Regions from separate parts of the Lacicoccus kunmingensis DSM 17847 genome, predicted to be linked through region 1. Evidence: predicted binding sites of a transcription regulator. Region 1 holds the regulator's gene; each other region holds the start of a gene.
What was found. The regulator Rex, encoded in region 1, represses fermentation and respiration genes when NADH is low (regulators of the CRP and FNR family bind a similar motif). The targets are predictions, from matches to a motif close to TTGTGAAATATTTCACAA.
Positions count from the first base shown of each region.

Region 1 (5,672 bases):
AGTTCCAAGCTCCCTGCACACATAGAAGAATAGAACATCACAGATTACCAGCTGTGCAATACGGCTTGTCATATTCATATACTGTATATTGGTCTCTTCTTCCGTAATTTCAATCGCCAGATCAGAATGTCTTTTCGCTATCGATGCATGGTTTTGTGTCAGTATGACCGTTTTAACACCAAGCGCTTTCGCTTTCTTCACCACTTCGATGACTTCCGCCGTTTTCCCTGAAAGTGTTATGACAAATAAAACATCATTTTCTGCCGCATTGGACAACCTTGTGAAACATAAATATTTATCTGCTGTAAAAAATGCATTCACATTTACACGGTGAAGTTTCTGTTCCATGTCCTGACCGACGTTTGCCGAGTCCCCGACACCGTATATAAATGTGTTGTCTGCCTGCAAGATCAAGTGCGCAGCTTCTTTCATTACATCACGGCTGACAATCTTTTCAGTGTTATAAAGGGCCTGAATCGTATTTTTAAACACTTTATCAAAAATATCTTTATGATTATCTCTCTCTAAATCTATCACTCTTGAAATATTTTCTTTTTCAAGCGTATGCAGTTCTTTAGCCAACTCGACTTTTAGTTCTTTTATACCTGCAAGGCCCACTCTTTTGGCAAATCTGACGATGGCGGCATCGCTCGTATTGCTGTTGATGGCGATATCCTTAACAGGCATATTAATAACTTTCCTAGGGTTTTCAAGAATAAATGTTGCTATACGTTGTTCAACTGGTGTCATGTATTCTTGCCTTTTACTAATCTGGCTCAGTACCGAGAACATATCATTTCCCCCAAACTTATTGATTCCCTACAAATACTATAAATATTTAGTTAATTATAACATGATTTCTTCATTTTTGATGATAAATTTAGCAAAATATTACTTAAATTTACAAATTAATGACCTTAATTTTGAGATATAATTTCGTCATGATCGAATGCTTTCAAATCATAGCGGATCAAGTTCACATAACACTGACCTGTCTCGGTGGATAACTCCACTCCCCTGGCGTCTTTTTCAGGGAATATTCTTGCACTCATGACCGCTTCACCATCGTTAATAAATATCTCCAGGCTTGAAACATCCATGAATATTTGAAGTTTATATAAAGGAGTATCCAAATGTACATGCCGCTCGCATTCCTCCACCCCTTCAGGCTGTTCACCGCTGAAAGAAGTATCAAGTTTGAACATACGCTCTTCGACATTATAAATCAGGCGCGTTTCATTCCTTTTACCCACCCGTAAGTTCAGGTAGATTTCACTCGCATTATAATCATTGAATTCTACGATCAATTCATAAGACTCTCCATAAAAATCTCTCATGCGTTTATTGTACTGTTTAAAATAACCGAGAGCAGTCACTTCATTTTCTCTTAAATTAATCATGTTAGGATGCGGCGTCTGTTTGAGCTTCTCACCTTCGACATTTAAAACTCTCGGAATGCTCAGACAGTTTTCATAATGAAAATTCTCCGTCGGATAGGAGGTCGTCGGCATGTGCAAGTTTCCGATAATCACCTGACGCTTTTCTGAATCAGTGAATACTTTTGGTGCATAAAAATCAAAACCGGCATCGAACTCCTTAAATTCACCATGAGTCATGGAGTAATGATCAAAATTCATATCTCCAATCAGATAACCTGCCTGAAAGTTATTTCTGAAATAATTGCCGTATCTGTCAACGCCCTGTGGGCAAAACACCAGAACATCCCTGCCGCCCGCAGAAAAATAATCAGGATACTCCCACAGCCAGCCGAACTCATCCAGCCCGGTCTGAAGAATGCCCTTGTACTCAAATTCAGAAACATTATCCGCTTCAAACACTGCAAGACAGCCATTCTCATTGTCAGACTCTGCTCCGATCAATAAAATATATTTACCGTTCGTCAATATCACTTTAGAATCTTTAAGCTGACTGAATTGCGCTTCAAAACCTTCAACCAGAGGGACAGTATGTTTAATCAATTTATAACGTTCGTCCAAATGGGCTATCAATTGTTTATATTTGAATGACCCTTGTGAAAGAGAACGCCCGATATAAAAGATATGTTCCCGTTCTTTTATATTTAATGAGGAACCCGAGGAAAGACCTTTATCATCAAACAGTGTATCAGGCTTTAATTTAACACCCTCATTAGTGAACGTTGAAAGATCTTTGGAAGTCACATGGTACCAATGCTGTTCTTCCTCTTCCAACACCGGCCTCCATGTGTAAAACAGATGGTATTTTTCACTGTTGTCGTCATAAAATACCGCAGCAGGCGCGTTGATTGAACCAAGCACACTTTCCACATGATATTTCTGGCGCCACGGGCTACTGTTAACATGTTCAATATACGAATTTAAATCGTTATGACTCATCGCTTCTAACGCTTTCAATTGAATATTTTCATGTCTATCCAACCCTCTACCCCCTAATCTTCATCCAAAGATTCTTCTATTGCTTTTTGTTCTGCTTTCAAATATCTCTTGTAACCATATTTAGAAATTACGATGCTGATTTCATAAAGCAGGATCATCGGAATCGTTAAAATTATATGTGTCATAAAGTCCGGCGGTGCGATAATAGCCGCAATGATGAATAATATGAAGTAAGCATATTTACGGTTCTGTTTTAGAAACATAGGTGTAATCATCCCCAGCTGTGTCAAAAAGAGAACCAAAATCGGCATCTGGAATATTACACCAAATGGCAGTACAATGCGGAACAAGAAGCCAAAGTACTGGTTAATTCCTATCGTCGTTTCTATTCCCATATTTGCCGATAAATCAAAAGTAAACTGTACAATGTAAGGTACGACAATGAAGTAGCTGAAAGCCATACCCGTCAACATCAATATCATCACTATAGGAATATAACTCAATGTTAGCTTTTGCTCATTACTGTACAGTCCCGGAGAAATAAAAGCCCATAGCTGATAGAGAATGACCGGTAAAATAATAACAAATGCGATGATTATAATCACCATTATGTAAATTTTAAGCGGATCTGCCACCTGAAAGGCGTGCATTTGGATATCCCCAGTCCAAGGTGCGTTCTGCATCTGATAAATTAAAGGTTGGGATAAAAAAAAGCCCACAATTAATGCAGCAAGAAAAAAATACATTACGATGAGCAATCGTTTTCTGAGCTCATCCAAATGCTCCATTATATCCTTTTTTTCTTCATCTTGCATAAGTTGATTCACCTCTTAAAAAAAGGTGGCTTTCGCCACCATTATTATTATGACTCTGATTCAATTTTCTTAGTTTCTTTCTTCTTTTCTTCTTCGTCCTCATCGTCTTCTGCCAAACCTTTAGTTGCATCTTTAAATTCTTTCAATGTGGAACCGATAGCCCGCCCGAACTGCGGGAGTTTCTTTGGTCCAAAAATGATTAATGCCACTACTGCGATTACGATTAAACTGACGGGACCGGTGACCATCAAAGTGGATGGTAATAAGAATGTATACATAATTATTTTCCCCTTTCTATAAATTCTTCATATAAAAGAATAATGCTTGTAACTCAACACCCAGGTCGATGTTATGTACATAAATCTTTTTGTCTAAATCCAATCTTGTCGGTGTGAAATTCAAAATGCCTTTAACGCCTGCATCGACAAGTCTTTCAGCCATTTCCTGACTCGCTGAAACCGGCAGGGTTAATATTGCAACTTCCACATTCCCCTCTTCAATTATTGATTCAAGTTCATCTGTGTGATGAATCGTGACATCATTAATCTTTGTGCCGATCAGTTTTTCATTGTTGTCGAGACCTGCGACTACATTCATTTTATCACTTAAATTATTGAATTTATAATTCAATAATGCACTGCCTAAATTTCCTACTCCCACTAGCACAATGTTTTTCTTGTCGGTACCCTGGATATGTTCCATAAAGAAATTCAATAAGCTTTTTACATTATAGCCATACCCTTTACGTCCAAGTTCTCCAAAATAAGAAAAATCTCTTCGGATTGTGGCTGAATCAATATCCAAAGCTTCACTTATCTCTTTTGATGATACTCTGTCAGTAGCTGCTTCTTCTACTTGTTTAAAATATCTATAATAAAGAGGTAGCCGCTTCATTGTTGCGTTTGGAATTTTCTTTTTTGTATTCACAATCATTTACACCTACCCATTGACTAATGACATTATTATAGCATAAATAGTGCATTCCTTCCTACTATTGCATGTGAATTACCATCGTTTTTTTCAGTATACTGTTGTAGACTATAAAGAAAGTGAGGGAAATTTATGATCGTAATGCAATTATCTAATTTAAAAAAATCATTTGTCACTGATCTGGTTTTCGATAAAGTCACTTTGGAAATCAAATCAGGTGAAAATATAGGTATCGTTGGCAAAAATGGTGCCGGCAAAACTACTCTGATGAAAATAATGGCCGGGGAAATGAGTTATGACAGCGGTAATCTTACGCAGCCCAAAGGAACATCCGTCGGTTATTTGACCCAACAGATGACTTTGGAGTCCAGTCTCACGGTACAAGAAGAGATGAGACGTCCATTCAAAAAAGTTTTAGCGTTGAAAGATGAAATGGATGAAGTCACTCTATGGCTTGAAAATAATGAATATACCCATGAGAAATACCAGGACTATGTGAACAAGCTGGAAAGACTTCAAAACGCTTTTGAAAATCAGGACGGCTATCATATAGATTCCAATATCAAAATGGTACTGACCGGATTGAGTTTTGATGTGAGCGATCTTGAGCGTCCAGTCGATGAATTTTCAGGCGGCCAGAAGACTCGTCTGTCACTTGCCCAGATGCTGCTCTCAAAGCCCGATCTGCTGCTTCTCGATGAGCCGACAAATCATCTGGACATGGATACGGTAGAATGGCTCGAACAGTATTTAAACAGCTTCCAGGGCGCTGTCGTCATCATCAGTCACGACAGATACTTCCTGGATAAAACCGTCGACAAAATATATGAAGTGGAACTTGGCACCGGTACACTCTATCACACCAATTATTCCAAGTATGTTGTGGAAAAAGAGAAACGATACCAGTTGACCATGAAGCAATATGAACGACAGCAAAAAGAAATTGCCAGACTGGAAAATTTTGTCGATAAAAATATCGCACGTGCCTCCACGAGCGGCATGGCAAAAGACAGACGGAAAAAACTCGAAATGATGGAACGCATCAACGCCCCGAAACAGGATCATAAAAATGCCAATTTCACTTTCAATATAAAGCGTGAAAGCGGTAATGATGTACTCAGAATCAATGACCTGTCAATCGGCTATGATGAGGTGCTTAACAACCATATCAACTTCAGTGTGGAAAAACGGGACAGGCTTGCGATACTCGGCCCCAACGGCATCGGTAAATCCACTCTCGTCAAAACCATCGCAAAGAAAATACAGAAAAAAGCCGGTGACATCGTTTACGGCACCAATGTTTCAATCGGATATTACGATCAGAAACAGGCCGAATTCACTTCCAGCAAAAATGTCCTTGAGGAGTTGTGGTCCGAGTACCCTGAGATGAAGGAAAGCGATGTCCGAAAAATATTAGGCCGGTTTTTATTTACACAGGATGAAGTGCTGAAAAGCGTCAATGATTTGAGCGGCGGTGAAAAAGCAAGGATTCAGCTGGCAAAGCTGATGCTTGAAAAAAATAATGTCCTTATACTCGATGAACCGACGAACC
Region 1 covers NZ_JCANUC010000021.1:10,792-16,463, reverse strand. Annotated here, with positions in the region: gene BO48_RS14445 (MurR/RpiR family transcriptional regulator) at 1-792, opposite strand, end outside; gene BO48_RS14440 (glycoside hydrolase family 32 protein) at 918-2,417, opposite strand; gene tatC (twin-arginine translocase subunit TatC) at 2,429-3,190, opposite strand; gene BO48_RS14430 (twin-arginine translocase TatA/TatE family subunit) at 3,238-3,468, opposite strand; gene BO48_RS14425 (redox-sensing transcriptional repressor Rex) at 3,485-4,120, opposite strand; gene BO48_RS14420 (ABC-F family ATP-binding cassette domain-containing protein) at 4,253-5,672, shown strand, end outside.

Region 2 (5,672 bases), on a different contig from region 1:
GTAACTACACACTTGACGGGGTGAAACGTTTAGATGGGATAGAAAAATCGGTTATCTGCACAGCAGCGGGTATAAAATGTGCAGATGGCATAGAAAATGAGGCTATGTGCACACCACAAGACATTAAGTGTGAAGACAGCTTAAAATTTATCGCTATATGAACGGCGTACCTCCATCCACTTTGAAATTTGGATTCGTACTAAACCAACAGTCTTGTTTAAAATATCTGAAAAGTTTGATATTATTAAATTAAAATGGAGGAAAATGATATGAAATACTTTGCAGTATTTTTACCCATGCTGGATGAACAGAAAAGTAAGGATTACAGAGAAGAACATTTGAAGTTTCTTGAAGATTTGAGAAATAAAGAGACCATCATCATGAATGGCAAATTTACTGACGGGGCAGGGGGTCTCGTTATTTACAAAGGGAATGACCAGGATGAAATCAAAGCACTCGTCGAACAGGATCCATACATTGTGAATGGTGCACGAAATTATGAAATGCATGAATGGGAAATGGTATTTAATTATAAAATTTAGGAGTGGTTCAATGAATATCGGTTTTATCGGACTCGGAATAATGGGTAAGCCAATGAGCGTCAACCTGCTAAAAAATAATCAGAAAGTATTTATCAGCAGCTCTAATGATGATACCAATGATGAGCTCGCCAACTACGGTGCAACCGTGCTGGCTGATTATGAAGCGGTGGCAGAGCAGTCGGAAGTAATCATTTTAATGCTGCCGGATTCTAAAGAAGTGCGTGAAGTCGTCATCGACAGAGAATTATATAAAAAGTTCAATCCCGGAACAATTGTCGTTGATATGAGCTCGATCAACCCTGAAACGAGCAAAGAAGTCTTCAAAACGATAAAAAAGGACGGACATCAGTATATCGATGCACCCGTCAGCGGGGGCGAAGAAAAAGCGATAGACGGCACTCTTTCAGTGATGGCCGGCGGTGACGAAGAGACTTTTAATCAAATAAAACCAATTTTGGAATACATGGGTGCAAGTATTGTCCATACTGGACCTGTTGGTTCGGGCAACTCGGTGAAACTGGTCAACCAGGTGATTGTGGCGAATAATATCGGAGCACTTTCAGAAGGGATAACTCTTGCTAAACAATTGGACCTTAATCTGGATACAGTCTATAATGCAATCAGCGGAGGTTTGGCAGGCAGTACCGTGATGGATACTAAATTTAAAAAGATGGCAGAAGAAGAATACGGGCCGGGCTTTAAAATGAAGCTCCATATGAAAGATTTGAATAACGCATTTGAAAGTGTCGATGAAGATTTCTCCAAAAAAATTCCGATCACTAAACAGATGAAAGAAATCATGGCTGAATTATTGGAAGATGATGGTGTGAGCGAAGATGACCACAGCGCATTATACAAGTATTACACCAGCAAAAAAGACAACAGACAGTAATCATGTCTGTTGTCTTTATTTACTTACCAGAGCTTAAATCCTTTTGCACCCGGTATATTTTCTGTGAACATTTGTGTAATCGGTACTGTATAAGCAATAAGCAGCAGGAATACCGTTATGATGATCAGTACTCTCCAGTTTTCAACCCACTTGGTTGTCGGAACGCTTTGATCCATCATGGATGCTACAGGGAATGCTTCGACTTCTTTAGTTTTCGGTCCGGTCATCAGCTGAATGAACAGGATGACTGCTATGACAATCGCAACGAACAGGAAAGTGCCGCCGACAGCCTGGAGAACTTGATAAGTAATCCATTCCTGTGCGATGTTCGCTCCGCCATATTCAGAGAATGTAGAGCGTCTTGGTGCGCCTCTTAAGCCTGCAAAGTGCATTGCAGCCGACATCAGTCCCATTCCGAAAGTCCATGTATACCCAAGATAGAGTCCCATATTATTCAGCTGTTTTGTTATTTTACGTCCTGTAATATGCGGCAGCAGGAACATCATGATACCGAAGTATGTCAATATGACCGGCGCCCCGACAGTGATGTGGAAGTGACCCACCACCCAGATGGTGTTGTGCACCAGCTGGTTCATCTGTCCTGAAGCGTTAATGATACCGCCGATACCACCCGGAATAAAGAACAGCATACCGAGAAACGGCAGTACAAATCGTGCGTCTGTCCAAGGCAGTTTTTTAAACCAGTCCAAAATACCTGTCGTACCCATTTTGCGGCCGTGTGTCTCAAATACTGCAAATAAACTGAACGCTGTCATCAGGGAAGGGACAATAACTGCGAAAGTCAGTACGACCTGCAATCCTTTCCAGAATGCGTCTATACCCGGCTCAGTCAACTGATGGTGTATACCGACCGGTATACTGAAGAATAAAAACAGTACGAAACTCATTCGTGCGAGATTATCCGAAAAGCCTTTCGTTCCCAATATTTTTGGAACGACAACGTACCATGCCATATAAGCAGGCAGCAGCCAGAAATATACAAGTGCATGACCGAACATCCAGAATAGTGTGCGGCTCAATGAAACGTTGATTGTTTCCACAATGCCGAGTGACCACGGTATGTACTGGAAGATGACCGACATTGAAACACCGATTGTACATACGAGCCACATCACGTTATTCACTGATGCCATAAAGCTGAGAAGCGGCGTTTTATGCCCTTTAAATTCTTTTCTCCATCTGAAATATCTCATCAGTTGACCTGCAACGGAGAACCATGTCCCGATAATGATCACTGCAAGTGCTATGTAATGCAGGGCATGTGCCTGAAGCGGCGCATAGAACGTATAAAGCACCGAAGCTTCATTTGTCGCAATCATAGCAGCGGCAACGAGAGTACCGGCCGACATCAGCCAGAAACCAATCCAGCCAAGCGTTCTTTCCTTATCGTTGAAAGCCCCGGCAGAACGTGACAGTGAAGCGATCTGGAAGCCCATGATAAAGAAGAAAGTTAAAACTAAAGCGAGAATTACACCGTGTAAAGTGAGCAGCTGGTAGTAGCCGATGCCAAAAGGCAGTTCAACCATGCCCGCTCTGACGAGCGTCTGCAGCATACCTGCAGTCCCGCCGATAAACAATGCAAAAATGACCCAGATCATATTTGCGAGAACGAGCTTGCCATCTTTTGCATCCACTCTGTTATTGAGGGAGAATAAATGGTCCGGATGTATATTTTTACTCATTATTTTCAGCACCTCCATCGACGACTTTTATTGTGGATGTCATGTCAGTATGACCAACACCGCAATATTCATTACAGACAATCAGATATTCTCCGACCGTATCAAAATTTGTGTTATATGTAGAAACCAGTCCCGGTTCAACCATCATATTGATGTTCGTGTTGACGACCTGGAAACCATGTACAACATCCGTTGTTACCACCTGGATTTTTACTTTGGACCCCTGTGGAATTTCGACTTCACTCGGTTCATATCTGAATGCACTGGCTACAAAGTATAAATTGTAGTCAAAATCTTCGTCTTCCGATTCATGAAGTCCGGGTTCAGCAAATCTTGCATCATCCCTTACGTACTCCGGGTTTATCGTCTCGATGCCGCTAGCTGCAGGCGTGTGGCCTGCATGTACTGCTGAAACACCAAGGATGACCAGAAAAATGATCAACGATCCGGTTCCGACACTCATCCATATCTTTTCAAATTTATGCATTTTTAATCATCCTCTCTACATTCTTTCCAAAAATAGTATAAAAGCACCGAACCAGCTGACGAATATTAAACCGCCGAGAAACATAACCATCATAAACGTTCCTCTTAAATCCAGCTTTGAATGATCCACATCGTGCGTTTCAGAGTTTTCATGTCTTTTTTCAACATCTTTTTCAGTCATTATTTCACTCCTAGACAATAATTATTCTTAATTAAGATGTTAATTAAAATCGTCAAATAAAAAAGTGATAAAAGTCACATATTGTGATAATATTTTATTTAAGAAGGGGGTGTGTTGCCGTGACGGCTAAACCTATATTTAAGCCCGAATCAATTGTGAAACTGTTAAAAGAAAAGGGTAAAAAGGTGAACTTGCAAAAAGGTGAATATGTGTTCCATCCGGGAGATTCAGCGAGGTATGTCTATTGTTTGGAAAAAGGCGAAGTCTTTATCAGCAGAATGCAGGAAGACGGCCGTGAAATGATTACGAATTATTTATCCGAAGATGCTATATTCGGTGCATTGACCATTCATTCATTAAATAAAGAACACACTACATACGCGAAAGTGAAAACAGGTTGTACACTTTATAAATATGAAAAGAGACAGTTTGAACAATTTATATTTACGAATGAAGAGATTAAGATGGAATGGCTGCAGTGGCTCGACATAGACAGGGACAGAAATTCTTCCAAGATGAGAGATCTGCTGCTTTACGGCAAACAGGGGGCACTGTATTCTGTTCTGATCCGGCTGACGAATTCATTTGGAGTGAAGACCGGGGACGGTATACTGATCAATACACAGCTTACCAACCATGAACTCGCAGGATTGTGCGGCACTTCAAGGGAAGTGGTCAACAGAATGCTGTCGGATTTGAAAAAGCAGAAAGTGATTAAAGTGGAGAAGAAATATATAACCGTTCTTGATATTGATGTTCTGCGGAACAATATCAACTGTGACAGATGTACGATTGATGTGTGTCAGGTTTTTTAATAAAACTCTTTTTACTTCTCAAAATTTTAGAGGTGTGTTATAGTATATTTAATAGAAATATCTGAGAGGTACGTGATGTGTTGAATTAAATTTTGACCTAACACCTTTTAAATCGGGAGTCTAATAGGTTTTCCTTCAAAAAACACGCCTAACCAATTAGGACGTTTGGAGTTGGAAACAGGACACCCACCTGCACTTAGCAGGCCAAAATTATCAGCTAAAACACACGGCTTTAGCTTGGATATTTCGAAAATTAAGCACCGGTTGCATTTGCAACCGGTGCTTTTTCTACTGTTTTTTATTGAAAAGCATTTTTACTTTGGAATAGATTTCATCGAGCTGTGCCTCATATTTCGTGTTTTTTGTCGGCATGAAATATTCTTTGTTCATCAGAGTATCCGGTAAATATTGCTGTGCGACGATATTATTGGGATAGTTGTGAGGATATTGATATCCGACTGCGTTGCCTAATTTTTCTGCGCTTGCATAATGTCCGTCCTTCAAATGTTTCGGGACTGTGCCGGACTTTCCTTTTTTGATGTCGGCAAGTGCATTGTCGATACTCTTGTATGCACTGTTTGATTTTGGAGATAGCGCCAGTTCGATCACTGCGTTGGCAAGCGGTATTCGCGCTTCCGGGAAGCCCAGCCGTTCAGCGGATATGATTGCGTTTAAAGTCCGTGTCGCAAGCTGTGGATTTGCAAGGCCGATATCTTCATAGGCAATGACCAGAAGACGGCGGGCGATTGTAACGAGGTCGCCCGCTTCAATCAGTCTTGCAAGGTAGTGAAGACTTGCGTTCACGTCACTGCCCCTGATCGATTTCTGGAAGCCGCTCATCACGTCGTAATGGGCATCGCCGTCTTTATCGTGCAGAAATGCCGTCTGCTGCATGCAGGCTTTGGCATCCTCCAGCGTGATGTGGACAACATCATCCACCGGTTTTGTGCTTAGTGCTGCAAGTTCGAGGGCGTTGAGCGCACTTCTGACATCTCCCTGTGAGGATAATGTGAAGTGGTCCATCGCCGCATCGTCGATTTCAATATTCAAATT
Region 2 covers NZ_JCANUC010000001.1:248,013-253,684, forward strand. Annotated here, with positions in the region: gene BO48_RS01225 (YciI family protein) at 270-542, shown strand; gene BO48_RS01230 (NAD(P)-binding domain-containing protein) at 553-1,434, shown strand; gene BO48_RS01235 (cbb3-type cytochrome c oxidase subunit I) at 1,458-3,137, opposite strand; gene BO48_RS01240 (cupredoxin domain-containing protein) at 3,130-3,624, opposite strand; gene BO48_RS01245 (cytochrome c oxidase subunit 2A) at 3,640-3,804, opposite strand; gene BO48_RS01250 (Crp/Fnr family transcriptional regulator) at 3,924-4,619, shown strand; RNA gene ssrS (6S RNA) at 4,675-4,867, shown strand; gene BO48_RS01260 (replication-associated recombination protein A) at 4,908-5,672, opposite strand, start outside.
Region 2: BO48_RS01245 (cytochrome c oxidase subunit 2A) is a predicted target of Rex. The motif match lies at 3,867-3,884, and genes of this name have one in related genera.

Region 3 (5,672 bases), on a different contig from region 1:
AAACGGCTAGATAAATAGATTTATACATAGCAAGCAGTGACTTTCCAGTACCAGCACTACCAACGATTAGTAGATTCTGTTCTTTAGGTAAATATAATATTGATGTCTGTTCGCCTTGCAAAGTAGGGATACTCACAATATTCCTCCTAAGTACTTATTTGCATAAATTATAGCAAATACTTAATGTGTTTTTGTTAAATATTCTAAAATTTCAATGATTTAAATCATTATCTTTACAAAATGATATTCCATACAAATAAAACGCTCCAGACCGTGAATAATCCAAAGTCTGAAGCGTTTTTATTACGTTAATTTCTATTCATCAATACTGACTTCATATAGTGAGAAGCTCGTATTCGGCGATATTCTCAAATTGTTGACAGACTCATGATATCCGACACTCACGTTTGTATGATGCATCGGTACCCACACCGCGTCATTGGTCGCAAATTCGTTGATCTCGTGGAGCAAGTCCAGTCTTTCATCCTGATCGATCGTTGTTCTCGACTGTTCTACAAGTTCGTCAAATTCTTCGTTGTTATATCTCGCACGGTTGGTCGAGCCGATATTGTCCGAGTGCAGGTTAGGATAGAAGAGTTCGCTTCCGTCAGCAGTACTGTTCGCCCAGCTGATGAATGCCATCTCATAATTTCCTCCTGCCGCTTCTTCCAGGAATGCGCCCCATTCCATCATTTCAATACTGACATCGAATCCTGCTTCCATCAGCTGCGCCTGAACGATTTCACTCATCAGAACGAAATGTCCTTCATTGGCTACAAGTAATGTAATCGGTGTTTCATCAAAATTATTTTCTTCTATCAGTTTTTGAGACTCTTCCAGATCATAATCGTAGCCGAATTCCTGTGCAGCCTCATCATAGCCGAACACTTCCGGGCCGATGATGCTGTTGTTCTGGATGCCTGCACCGTTCAGCTGTTCTACATATTCATCACGGTCAATCGCGTGTGAAACGGCTTTTCTGAATTCAAGATTATTGAATGGTTCTTTCTCCATGTTAAATGCCAGATAGTTGATGCCCGTACCAGGCGTCAGGTCAAGTTCAGTATCTTCCATCTCCTCTATCCTTGGAATATGCTCAGAAGGCACATTCGGCAGGAAATCCACCTGGCCGGTTTCAAGCATTCCGACAGCAGAAGCGTATTCCGGAATAACATGCATGGTGACTTTATCGAGTTCAGGTGCACCTTTAAAATAATTTTCGTTTTTAGTAAGGACAATATTGTCACTGCTCGCCCATGACTCAAACTTGAAAGGTCCGGAGCCGACCGGTTCAGTCATGATATCAACGGACTTATCAGCTTCAGGAGACACGATCGAAGCATTGACGTGTGACAGTGCTGCAAGCAGCGGTCCGTACGGTTCTTTCGTGTTGATGATTACCGTATACTCATCTTCAACTTCGATGGACTCGACCGGCTCAAGCAATGAAGCCCTCGGTGCCGCTCTTTCTTCATCGAGCAGCTGTTCGAAAGTATATTTGACGGCTTCGGCATTTAAAGGCGTGCCATCATGGAACTCGATGCCCTCTATAAGTTTGAATTCCCATGTCGTGTCATCAAGCGCTTCATAGGAGTCCACAAGATGAGGTTCAATTTCCATCGTCTCAGGGTTATGTACAAAGAGCGTATCGTAAAGCTGCTCAAGCATGTAAGCAGAGACAGAATCATTCGTATCTAAAGGTGACAGCCCTACTGCATCAGATGATGTAGCAAAAGCAATTTCCTGACTTCCGGAATCTGCGCTTGCATCGTCGCCGGACTCCTCAGGTTCCACATCGGAATCGTCACTGCAGGCAACGACAAACAATGAGACAACTGCAATGAGTAGTGCATTTCTTAAAATCTTAAGTATCATAATTCCATCTCCTTTTTTTTATTGAATAACACTGATTATAGCTTGCCTGAAATATTAATACAATATAAATTTTTGACAATTAAAACTATTTTGATTTTATTTTTTATATCTCTTATATTTTTTTAGTGAAACTGAATGAGAGCACACAAAGAAGCAGCCGGGATAATCTCCCGGCTGCTTCCGTTCTAATTAATATATTTACTTCTTACCCAAATAATAATAAACAACTGCGACAAACAGTCCCCCGCCGATGATGTTGCCGATTGTCACCGGAATAAGGTTATAGATGAAACCGCCGACCGTGACAGTCTCAACACTGCTGTGCAATAACGCGATGCCGAGTATCGACATGTTCGCAATGCTGTGTTCGAATCCTGTTGCCACAAATGCAAAGATCAGCACGAACACCAATGCGAGTTTTGCTGCGTCGCCTTTCGCTCTTGCCGCTGTCCAGATGGCAAGACATACAAGCCAGTTACACATGATGCCCTGAAACAGAAGGTCTACAAATCCGTCGCTCATCTTATCCGATGCTGTCGCTACGGTGAAGCCGTCCATCTCAATCTCCGCGAGTATCCCGCTGAAATAGATCAGATAGGAAAACAGTATCGCTCCGATCAAGTTTCCGATGTAACACCAGAACCACAAAACAACCGTATCTTTCCAAGTCGTCACTTTGGACAGCGCACTGAACGTCAAGGTCATTACATTGCCTGTAAATAACTCAGAGCCGCCCCATATCACTATCGCCAGTGCCACACCGAATGTAATGCCGGTAATCAAATTCAAATACGGGGAGTCCGCAGCATAAAGCGGGCCGCCCATAAAGAACAGAACAATTACTCCAACCCCGATATATGCCCCTGCCAATATCGAAGCCACAATATATTTCATTTTTGACTCATTATACATGCCGACTTTATCGACTGCCTGACTGTTCATTGCATCAATGGTATCTTTGTACATGGTTACGCCTCCCGAATGATTAGTCATTTTTACTCTATCATATAGTCCACTAATTGATATATTATTCACATATATGTGCTGTTTTAATTTAATCTCCAAAATAAAATACATGTTATCCGATAAATACTGTAACATGTCTTTCATTTTTACCAGTGTTTATTGATTGGCCGGACCTTATAAAGTATAGTTAGAATATTATGTATACGATTATAATTTGAGAGGCAGAGATGAAATGATGAGAGCAGACAATTCAATTCAAAGTTACATAGACTCACCTGAAAAACAAAAAAAGCTGTATAATCGGACACTGCTGATCGTCGTCATCTCACAGATGTTCGGCGGTGCAGGACTTGCTGCAGGAATCACCGTCGGCGCACTGCTCGCAGAACAGATGCTCGGGACAAATGCCCTCGCAGGGCTCCCTGCAGCACTGTTCACTTTAGGTTCTGCCGGTGCGGCGCTCGCTGTCGGGCGTCTGTCGAACCGTTTCGGTAGACGCACAGGGCTTGCTGCCGGCTTCATTACCGGCGGACTCGGATCTGCAGGTGTGGTACTTGCTGCGGTGATGGGCAGTGTGCCGCTGTTATTTCTGTCTTTGCTGGTCTACGGTGCTGGTACTGCGACCAATTTACAGGCAAGGTATGCAGGGACTGACCTTGCAACAAAGGAAAAGCGCGGAACCGCAGTCAGTATCGCGATGTTCTCCACAACGTTCGGTGCCGTCGCCGGCCCCAATCTCGTCGATGTCATGGGCAACTTTGCGCTGTCGATCGGTGTGCCGGAACTCGCCGGGCCGTTCATATTATCTGCGGCTGCATTCATCTTGGCCGGGATCTTTTTATTCATCTTTTTACGTCCGGATCCATTCATCATCTCACTGAAAATCAATGAGATGCGACAGGCAACAGAAAACGAAGTGATTACGGAACCTTTCTACTCCAATAAAAAACTCATCATGACCGGTGCGTTCATCATGGTCATCACACAAATTGTCATGGTCGCCATCATGACGATGACGCCGGTGCATATGGGAGACCACGGGCATACACTCCGGGCCATCGGTTTCGTCATCGGACTTCATATCGCTGCAATGTACCTGCCTTCACCTCTGACTGGTATTCTTGTCGATAAAATCGGCAGGCCCGCAATGGCGGTGAGCGGCGGACTGATACTGCTTGCTTCGGGTATTGTTGCGGCAACTGCACCCGGGGAATCATTTCTGATGATGAACCTTTCTCTCATACTGCTCGGTCTCGGCTGGAACTTCGGACTGATCAGCGGTACCGCTCTGATTGTAGACGCATCGGATCCTTCCACACGCGCTAAGACGCAGGGGACAGTCGATGTATTCATCGCACTCGGCGGTGCGACAGGCGGTGCCATGTCCGGTATGATTGTTGCCGGTTCCAGCTTCGAGCTTCTGTCCATTACCGGCGGGCTTTTATCGCTGATATTGATACCTATGGTGTTCTGGTCCACCCGTGACAGTAAGACCGTTTAAAATTTAACCATTGAGTAATCTTCAAATATGGCTTACAATATATCTTATGTAATCAATACGGGGCCATAGCTCAGCTGGGAGAGCGTTGCGCTGGCAGTGCAAAGGTCAGGGGTTCGAACCCCCTTGGCTCCATTATACTGAGATACGAAAATCCCCTGGAACTTAAGTTCCAGGGGATTTTCTGATTGGCCGGCACTATCTTGCACCGCCGCCTCCACCGCCTGCAGCACCGGCGCCGCCGCCGGCACCTGTTGAACCTCCGCCGCCTGCTGCGGCTGCTGAGCTGGCAGAACTGAATCCGCCCTGTCCAAGTCCTTTCGACCAGGTTTGTGTAGCGAGATGCGGGCCGTAATAATAATGCATCATTGCCGGATACATCGAATCGCCGGTTTCGTCCGGCGTCAATTTTGAAAGATGCTTTCTGACATCCTCGCCTTCTCCGACCAGCACACTCCAAATGATATGCACCCTGTAATTCTCGTCACTTTCGTAAATTCTGCTGTAATCTTCTTTAAGATAGTTTTTATACTGACATAAATGATCAATCAGCTGGTTGCCTTTTTCAGTCGGTGCCACGATCGGCACAGGAATGCCCCAGACTTTATCTTTCTTATAATTGGCATAGCCGTTCGCCTCCAGCCAGCGGTCCGAATAGTTCTTGAGTTCATCCGCCACCGCACCGACTTCTTTTGCATGCTTTTTCGACCATTTCTTTAATCCTTTTTCATCAATGACACCTTCGTCATCCGCCGCTTCCAGCAGCATGCGCCATAATAATGCGTCATAGCCGCTTTCCAGATCATTGTCCTTCAGATGCTCACTGACCTCTTCAAATGAATGGGAGTAGCCATCGATCAGTGACTGATAATCATGGATCAATATTTCAGGTGACCCCTTATCCAATGTCTTATCCTGATGACCAATTTCAATTGTAATTCTCTCTTCGTCAGTCCACTTCATCAAATATGCCTGGAATATATCTTCAAAATAAGCCATATTCAAATGCATCAGCATATATGCGATACCTGCATAATCATCAATTGCCGGCGGTTCACCGGTTTCGAGACCTTTATTCCTCCGGTTGATGCTCCCGGCTGAAGCGATATGTCCGCCATCTTTATATTTTGAAGAAAGCTGTGTGGTGAAAATGACGATCGCCGCAACAAGGGCTCCAAATATACCGACAATCGTGACAATCCAGCCGGTGCCGAGACTTCCGTCGTCATAGATCGACCCCTCCTTCGCCTCTTCCGCTTCTTCCTCTAGCGTGCCGTCGCCTGAAACGTCCGTATTAAATGTACCTTCAGGAAAATGCATGAGCAATGCCACA
Region 3 covers NZ_JCANUC010000023.1:15,324-20,995, forward strand. Annotated here, with positions in the region: gene BO48_RS14795 (UvrD-helicase domain-containing protein) at 1-136, opposite strand, end outside; gene BO48_RS14800 (ABC transporter substrate-binding protein) at 316-1,875, opposite strand; gene BO48_RS14805 (formate/nitrite transporter family protein) at 2,074-2,841, opposite strand; gene BO48_RS14810 (MFS transporter) at 3,077-4,342, shown strand; tRNA gene BO48_RS14815 (tRNA-Ala) at 4,402-4,474, shown strand; gene BO48_RS14820 (DUF2207 domain-containing protein) at 4,538-5,672, opposite strand, start outside.
Region 3: BO48_RS14805 (formate/nitrite transporter family protein) is a predicted target of Rex. The motif match lies at 2,895-2,912, and genes of this name have one in related genera.

Region 4 (5,672 bases), on a different contig from region 1:
TCTGTCAGACCGACTTGCACTTGAGTACGCCGAAGGATTCGAAGACGATGTTCTGGAAATTATCCCTGAAGAATTTAAAGATGGGAAGCTTGTAGGACATGCGGACAATTATATGAAAATAGCAATAGACGGTGATGAATCATTGACTGGAGAACTTGTAAAAGTCAAAGTTACAAAGCCAGGCTATCCTTTAAGCCATGGCGAAATCGTCAAGGTACTGGAAAAACCGATGGTTAAAAATTACGCTTATCTTGAGCGTACAATATAATTTATTTGGAGGCTAAATCATGAAAGTTTCAAAGTATATCGACCATACTTTATTGAAACCCGCCGTGACTCAGGATGAGATTTTCGAGTTATGTCAGGAAGCAAAAGAATATGACTTTTTCAGTGTGTGCATCAACCCGGCATGGGTTCAGACTGCGGCTGATCTTTTACAGGACACTGACGTTAAAGTATGTACTGTCATAGGATTCCCGCTCGGTGCTGCAACATCTGAAGTGAAAGCATTCGAAACAATGAATGCAATACAGAATGGTGCGGATGAAGTGGACATGGTCATCAATATCGGTGCACTGAAATCAGGCAACGATGACCTGGTATTCAATGACATTAAAGCAGTGTGCGATGCTGCAGGAACGAATGCACTGGTTAAAGTAATCATTGAAAGTGCGCTCCTCGACAGCGATGAAATTGTCAAAGCGAGTGAACTGAGTAAAAAAGCCGGCGCAGATTTCGTTAAAACATCCACAGGTTTCAACGGCGAAGGTGCTTCTGTTGAAGCCGTGACTTTAATGCGTATGACTGTCGGTGAAGAAATGGGCGTTAAAGCGAGCGGCGGTGTCCGTTCAGCTGAAGATGCCATGAAAATGATCGAGAGCGGTGCAACACGCATCGGCGCATCCAGCGGTATTGAAATTGTTACAGGCGGTATATCTGAATCAAATTATTAAAATTAAGTTGACCTAAAAAGTTACTTATATTATAATATTTGAGTACATAGTAATGCTATGTTCAGATTAGCCTTTTGTTTATTCGGAGGGAGGGAAATTTATGACTAAAACAAACGTTAAGAAGAACGAACCTATTGAAGATGCACTACGACGTTTTAAGCGTAATGTCTCAAAAAACGGCACAATTCAGGAAGCCCGTAAAAGAGAATTTTATGAAAAACCTAGTGTTAAGCGTAAGAAGAAGTCTGAAGCAGCAAGGAAACGTAAATTTAGATAATATATCCTCCCTCGGATAATTTATCATATTTAAAGACAGTACTATTTTATATAGTACTGTCTTTTTTCATACGTAATAGCACAGTATATTTATTTTTATACCTTTTATATGTATAATGAAAATGGAGGGGATTTACATGGCGATAATTGATACATTTTTGATAGGAAATATTGTGAATACATTCAGGGATGTTATTACTATGCCTGTAATTGCCTTTATATTACTAGCTGTCTTCATTATCGGACTGGTAATGCAACTATTTTCTGAACAATTCAATTTTTATGGTTTACTTTCTATCGCTGCTATTATTTTATTTTTCTCCGGGCATTTACTTATAGAAGGCAGTAATCTCCTGGCGCTCTCATTATTTGTACTCGGTGCATTTTTGATTATTATAGAGTTTTTTGTAATCGGTACCTTTTTGGGAATACTTGGGGTCATTCTACTGCTACTCAGTATTGTTCTTGTCAGCGGAAATATGATTATGTATTCAATTTTTCTGCTGATTATAATTATTATTGCATCCTTTATGGTGGTGGGGCTTATCAAATCTAAGAAAAGAAAAATTCCGTTTTTAAACAGATTGATTCTGAATGAAGCGACAGATACAGAATCCGGGTACACATCATTTGATGATCGTTCACATTTAGTTGGTGAAACAGCAATTACTGTTACACCGCTCAGACCATCAGGAACGATACGTTACGGAGAGGAAAGAATAGATGCTGTTGCTGAAGGGTCTTTTATTACAGCGGATAAGAAAGTTAAAGTTATACATGTTGAAGGAACCAGAGTCGTTGTCCGTCCTATTGAAGAATAACACTAATTTAAAGGAGAGTTTTACATGGATCTAATGTTTATATCCGGTGGATTATTAACAGTCATATTTTTAATTGTTGTAATCTTTATCGTATTGTCATTTATCCTGTCATTTGTCCCGGTCGGTTTATGGATTTCAGCAATTGCTGCCGGAGTCAAAGTGGGAATATTCACATTGGTAGGTATGCGTCTAAGACGTGTTAAACCGAAACGTGTCATTGAGCCGATGATTAAAGGTGATAAAGCGGGTATTGATTTGAATACGAATCAGCTCGAGGCTCACTTCCTCGCAGGAGGTAACGTTGACAGAGTGGTTGATGCTCTGATTGCAGCTCACCGTGCAGATATCAATTTAACATTTGAGCGTTGTGCGGCGATCGACCTTGCAGGCCGTGATGTTTTAGAAGCAGTTCAAATGAGTGTAAACCCGAAAGTTATTGAAACACCGTTTATAGCAGGTGTGGCAATGGACGGTATAGAAGTTAAAGCGAAAGCACGTATTACAGTACGTGCAAATATCGACCGTCTCGTTGGTGGTGCAGGAGAAGATACGATTGTGGCACGTGTAGGTGAAGGTATTGTATCCACTATCGGTTCTTCGAAAAAACATTCAGATGTACTTGAAAACCCAGATCGGATTTCTCAGACAGTACTTGCCAAAGGGCTGGATTCCGGTACTGCTTTTGAAATCTTATCCATAGATATCGCAGATGTGGATATCGGTAAAAACATTGGTGCAGACCTGCAGACTGAGCAAGCTGTAGCTGATAAGAACATTGCACAGGCAAAAGCTGAGGAACGTCGTGCAATGGCTGTTGCCCAGGAGCAGGAAATGAAAGCCCGCGTTCAAGAAATGAGGGCGAAAGTGGTGGAAGCAGAATCTAAAGTACCACTTGCATTTTCTAAAGCACTTGAAGACGGCAATATTGGTGTCACTGAGTATTACGATTTGAAAAATGTCGAAGCAGACACCAGTATGAGAGATTCTATCAATAAAATGACTAATCCGACTCGTTACAACGAAGAAGAAGAATAGGTCGTGATATTATGGAAGCGTTACTGCCCCTATTAATATTTGCAGGCGGCGTAATATATTCTGTCATAGCCAGTAAAGGTGACAAGAGTAAAGGCAAAAGAAATATCGACCCGAGTAAAATGGAAAGGCCAGGACGTGCGGCGCCACGTCGCAGACCGGCTAATAGTGAACCGGAAAGAGAACAGTCAGGCGGTCTTTTTGACGAATTGAAACGTGAATTCAAAAAAGAATACGATAAGGCGATGGGCGAACCAGAAACAGAGACGAAAAGCCAATCCCGCAAAATGTCACAAGAAAACATAAAACGACGGGTGGAAAAAGAGCGTCAAAATCTTGAGGACAGAAGACAGCGTGAGAAACAAAAAGCTTCTATGCGTCAAAGATCTCAGAATAAAACGTATGAAGATAAAAAACCGGTTGAAAGAAGACAGCCTGAAAGAGCATCAAGAGCAAGAGACAGTGTATATACCGGTGCGCATGATGCGAAAGATGATGTTGAAGTGGCTGGGTCCGCTGAAGGCATCGGCAGGGAAATTACCGAAAGAGCACGCTACACATATGGTGATGAACGCACAGAAATGCACGAACGCGACAAAAAGAAGAGTGAAGGTTTCACTTCAAGAGATCTTACATTCGATAAAAAAGCTGTTGTTAACGGTATTATTTTTAATGAGATTTTAGGCAAACCCAAGTCGAAAAGATAGTATTCAAAACACATATCAATTTATTGATATGTGTTTTTTATGTTTTAAATAGTACAATGAAGAGAATAGAAGTATTAAGCAGGAGGTGTGAATAGTGGATATAGATATTAAGAAAGGCGAGAATATGTTTTTCGTAGGTGAGGATGAATTAAACCCTGAAGCTTACGTTTCTTATAAAGTCGACGATGACGGTGATCTGATCATTGACAGTACAGAAGTCGCCAATCAGCTGAGCGGCCAGGGCGTCGGCAGCACACTCGTCAATATGGTCATCGAGTATGCCAAAGACGAAGATAAGAAAATCGTTCCGGAGTGCCCATTTGCGAGAGCAGTCATGGAGCGTGAGGAAGATACGAAAAAAATGATAAAGTAGAAAAATAAGCTCATTTATATTGAGCTTATTTTTTATGTTTAATTATTCACAAAAATGTACCAAAAGCATTATTATGAATGATTATTTTTAATTTATAATAGTGTTAAGAGGTGACATTATGAAATTCAAAAAACAAAATCAACACGGTGCGTGGGCAATGATGTTCATGCCGCTTATTCTTGGTATTGCAGCAGGAGGATTTCACCCGTCACAAATATTGTACGGAATCGGCTGGATGCTCATGTTTTTTGCAGCAGATCATGTTTTGATGTTCATTAAACGGATGAAAAGGAAAAAGGAGTACGGATATTTGAAAGCAGCCGGGATGTTTGGAGCAATTGCTGTCCTGCTGTTCATCTATCCTTTGTTTGTTGAGTACCGGATCATTTATTTCTTTTTGGCGATGATGCCATTAGGAGCGATAACCAGTTATTTTTCAATGATCAGGGACGAAAGAAATATCATTAATGACATTGTAGCCATTCTCATATTTTCGATTGCGGGCGGGGGCATTGCCTATTTAAACACTCATGAATGGACCCTTGGCATTACTGTTGTAATTCTGGTCAGTTTACTTTATTTTGTCGGTTCGGCACTGGTCGTGAAGACGATAGTCAGAGAACGGAAGAATATCAGGTACCGCAATGCTTCATACATATATCATGCAGTGTTATTTCTCGGCATGCTGCTGTGGCACTACACACTGGGTATCGCCTTCTTAATCGGTATTATCAGGGCGGTGGGTGTTTATGACAGAGGATGGACGCCGAAAAAGCTCGGGATTATGGAAATATTTCATGTGCTCTGGATCAGTGGGTGGGTAATTATATATTTGAATATCATTATTTAAAAGGACCCTTTTGAGGTCCTTTTTTAATGTCTATAAATCAACCTTAGGTTGATTTATATTATGAAAATTTCTAAATAAGAAGTATAAATTCACTTTTTACTGTTATAGAATATGTATAAGGAGGGCTTCACATCGATATTTTAATAGGAGAAAAAATAAAGAATCATCGTAAACAGTTAAATTATACACAGAGTGATGTCGCGGAATTTCTTAATATCAGTAAAGCTGCAATTTCGAAATGGGAAAAGGGCCACAGTATACCTGAGGTAGTTTACATTATACAGCTGTCCAAGCTGTTTAACACGACGATTGATGAATTGGTGAACAGTTCGGTAAAACATACCAAAGAAGATATTAAAAGACTTTATCACTTTTATTCAAGAAGATTTTCCACCGAACCTTTTGATTTTACGGTTGCTGAAGTGGATGAATATGCAAGAAAACATTTTAATGATTACAGTTTATTATTACAGTTCAGTGTACTTTTAATGAACCATCATCAGTTAAAACCTCAATCCAAAGTTGTCCAGGATAATGCTGTAAAATATATCAGTCGTATAATAAAACATTCCGATTCACTTTTTGAAAAAGAGCAGGCAACTTTCCTTTTGGCATCCATTTATTTGCAGCGTGGTCAAAATGACAGTGTAATAGAACTTC
Region 4 covers NZ_JCANUC010000001.1:297,841-303,512, forward strand. Annotated here, with positions in the region: gene mtaB (tRNA (N(6)-L-threonylcarbamoyladenosine(37)-C(2))-methylthiotransferase MtaB) at 1-268, shown strand, start outside; gene deoC (deoxyribose-phosphate aldolase) at 288-953, shown strand; gene rpsU (30S ribosomal protein S21) at 1,054-1,230, shown strand; gene BO48_RS01500 (NfeD family protein) at 1,367-2,050, shown strand; gene floA (flotillin-like protein FloA) at 2,075-3,085, shown strand; gene BO48_RS01510 (hypothetical protein) at 3,097-3,789, shown strand; gene BO48_RS01515 (GNAT family N-acetyltransferase) at 3,884-4,162, shown strand; gene BO48_RS01520 (YwiC-like family protein) at 4,281-5,012, shown strand; partial or broken gene BO48_RS01525 (helix-turn-helix domain-containing protein) at 5,168-5,326, shown strand; gene BO48_RS01530 (hypothetical protein) at 5,330-5,672, shown strand, end outside.
Region 4: BO48_RS01520 (YwiC-like family protein) is a predicted target of Rex. The motif match lies at 4,197-4,214, and genes of this name have one in related genera.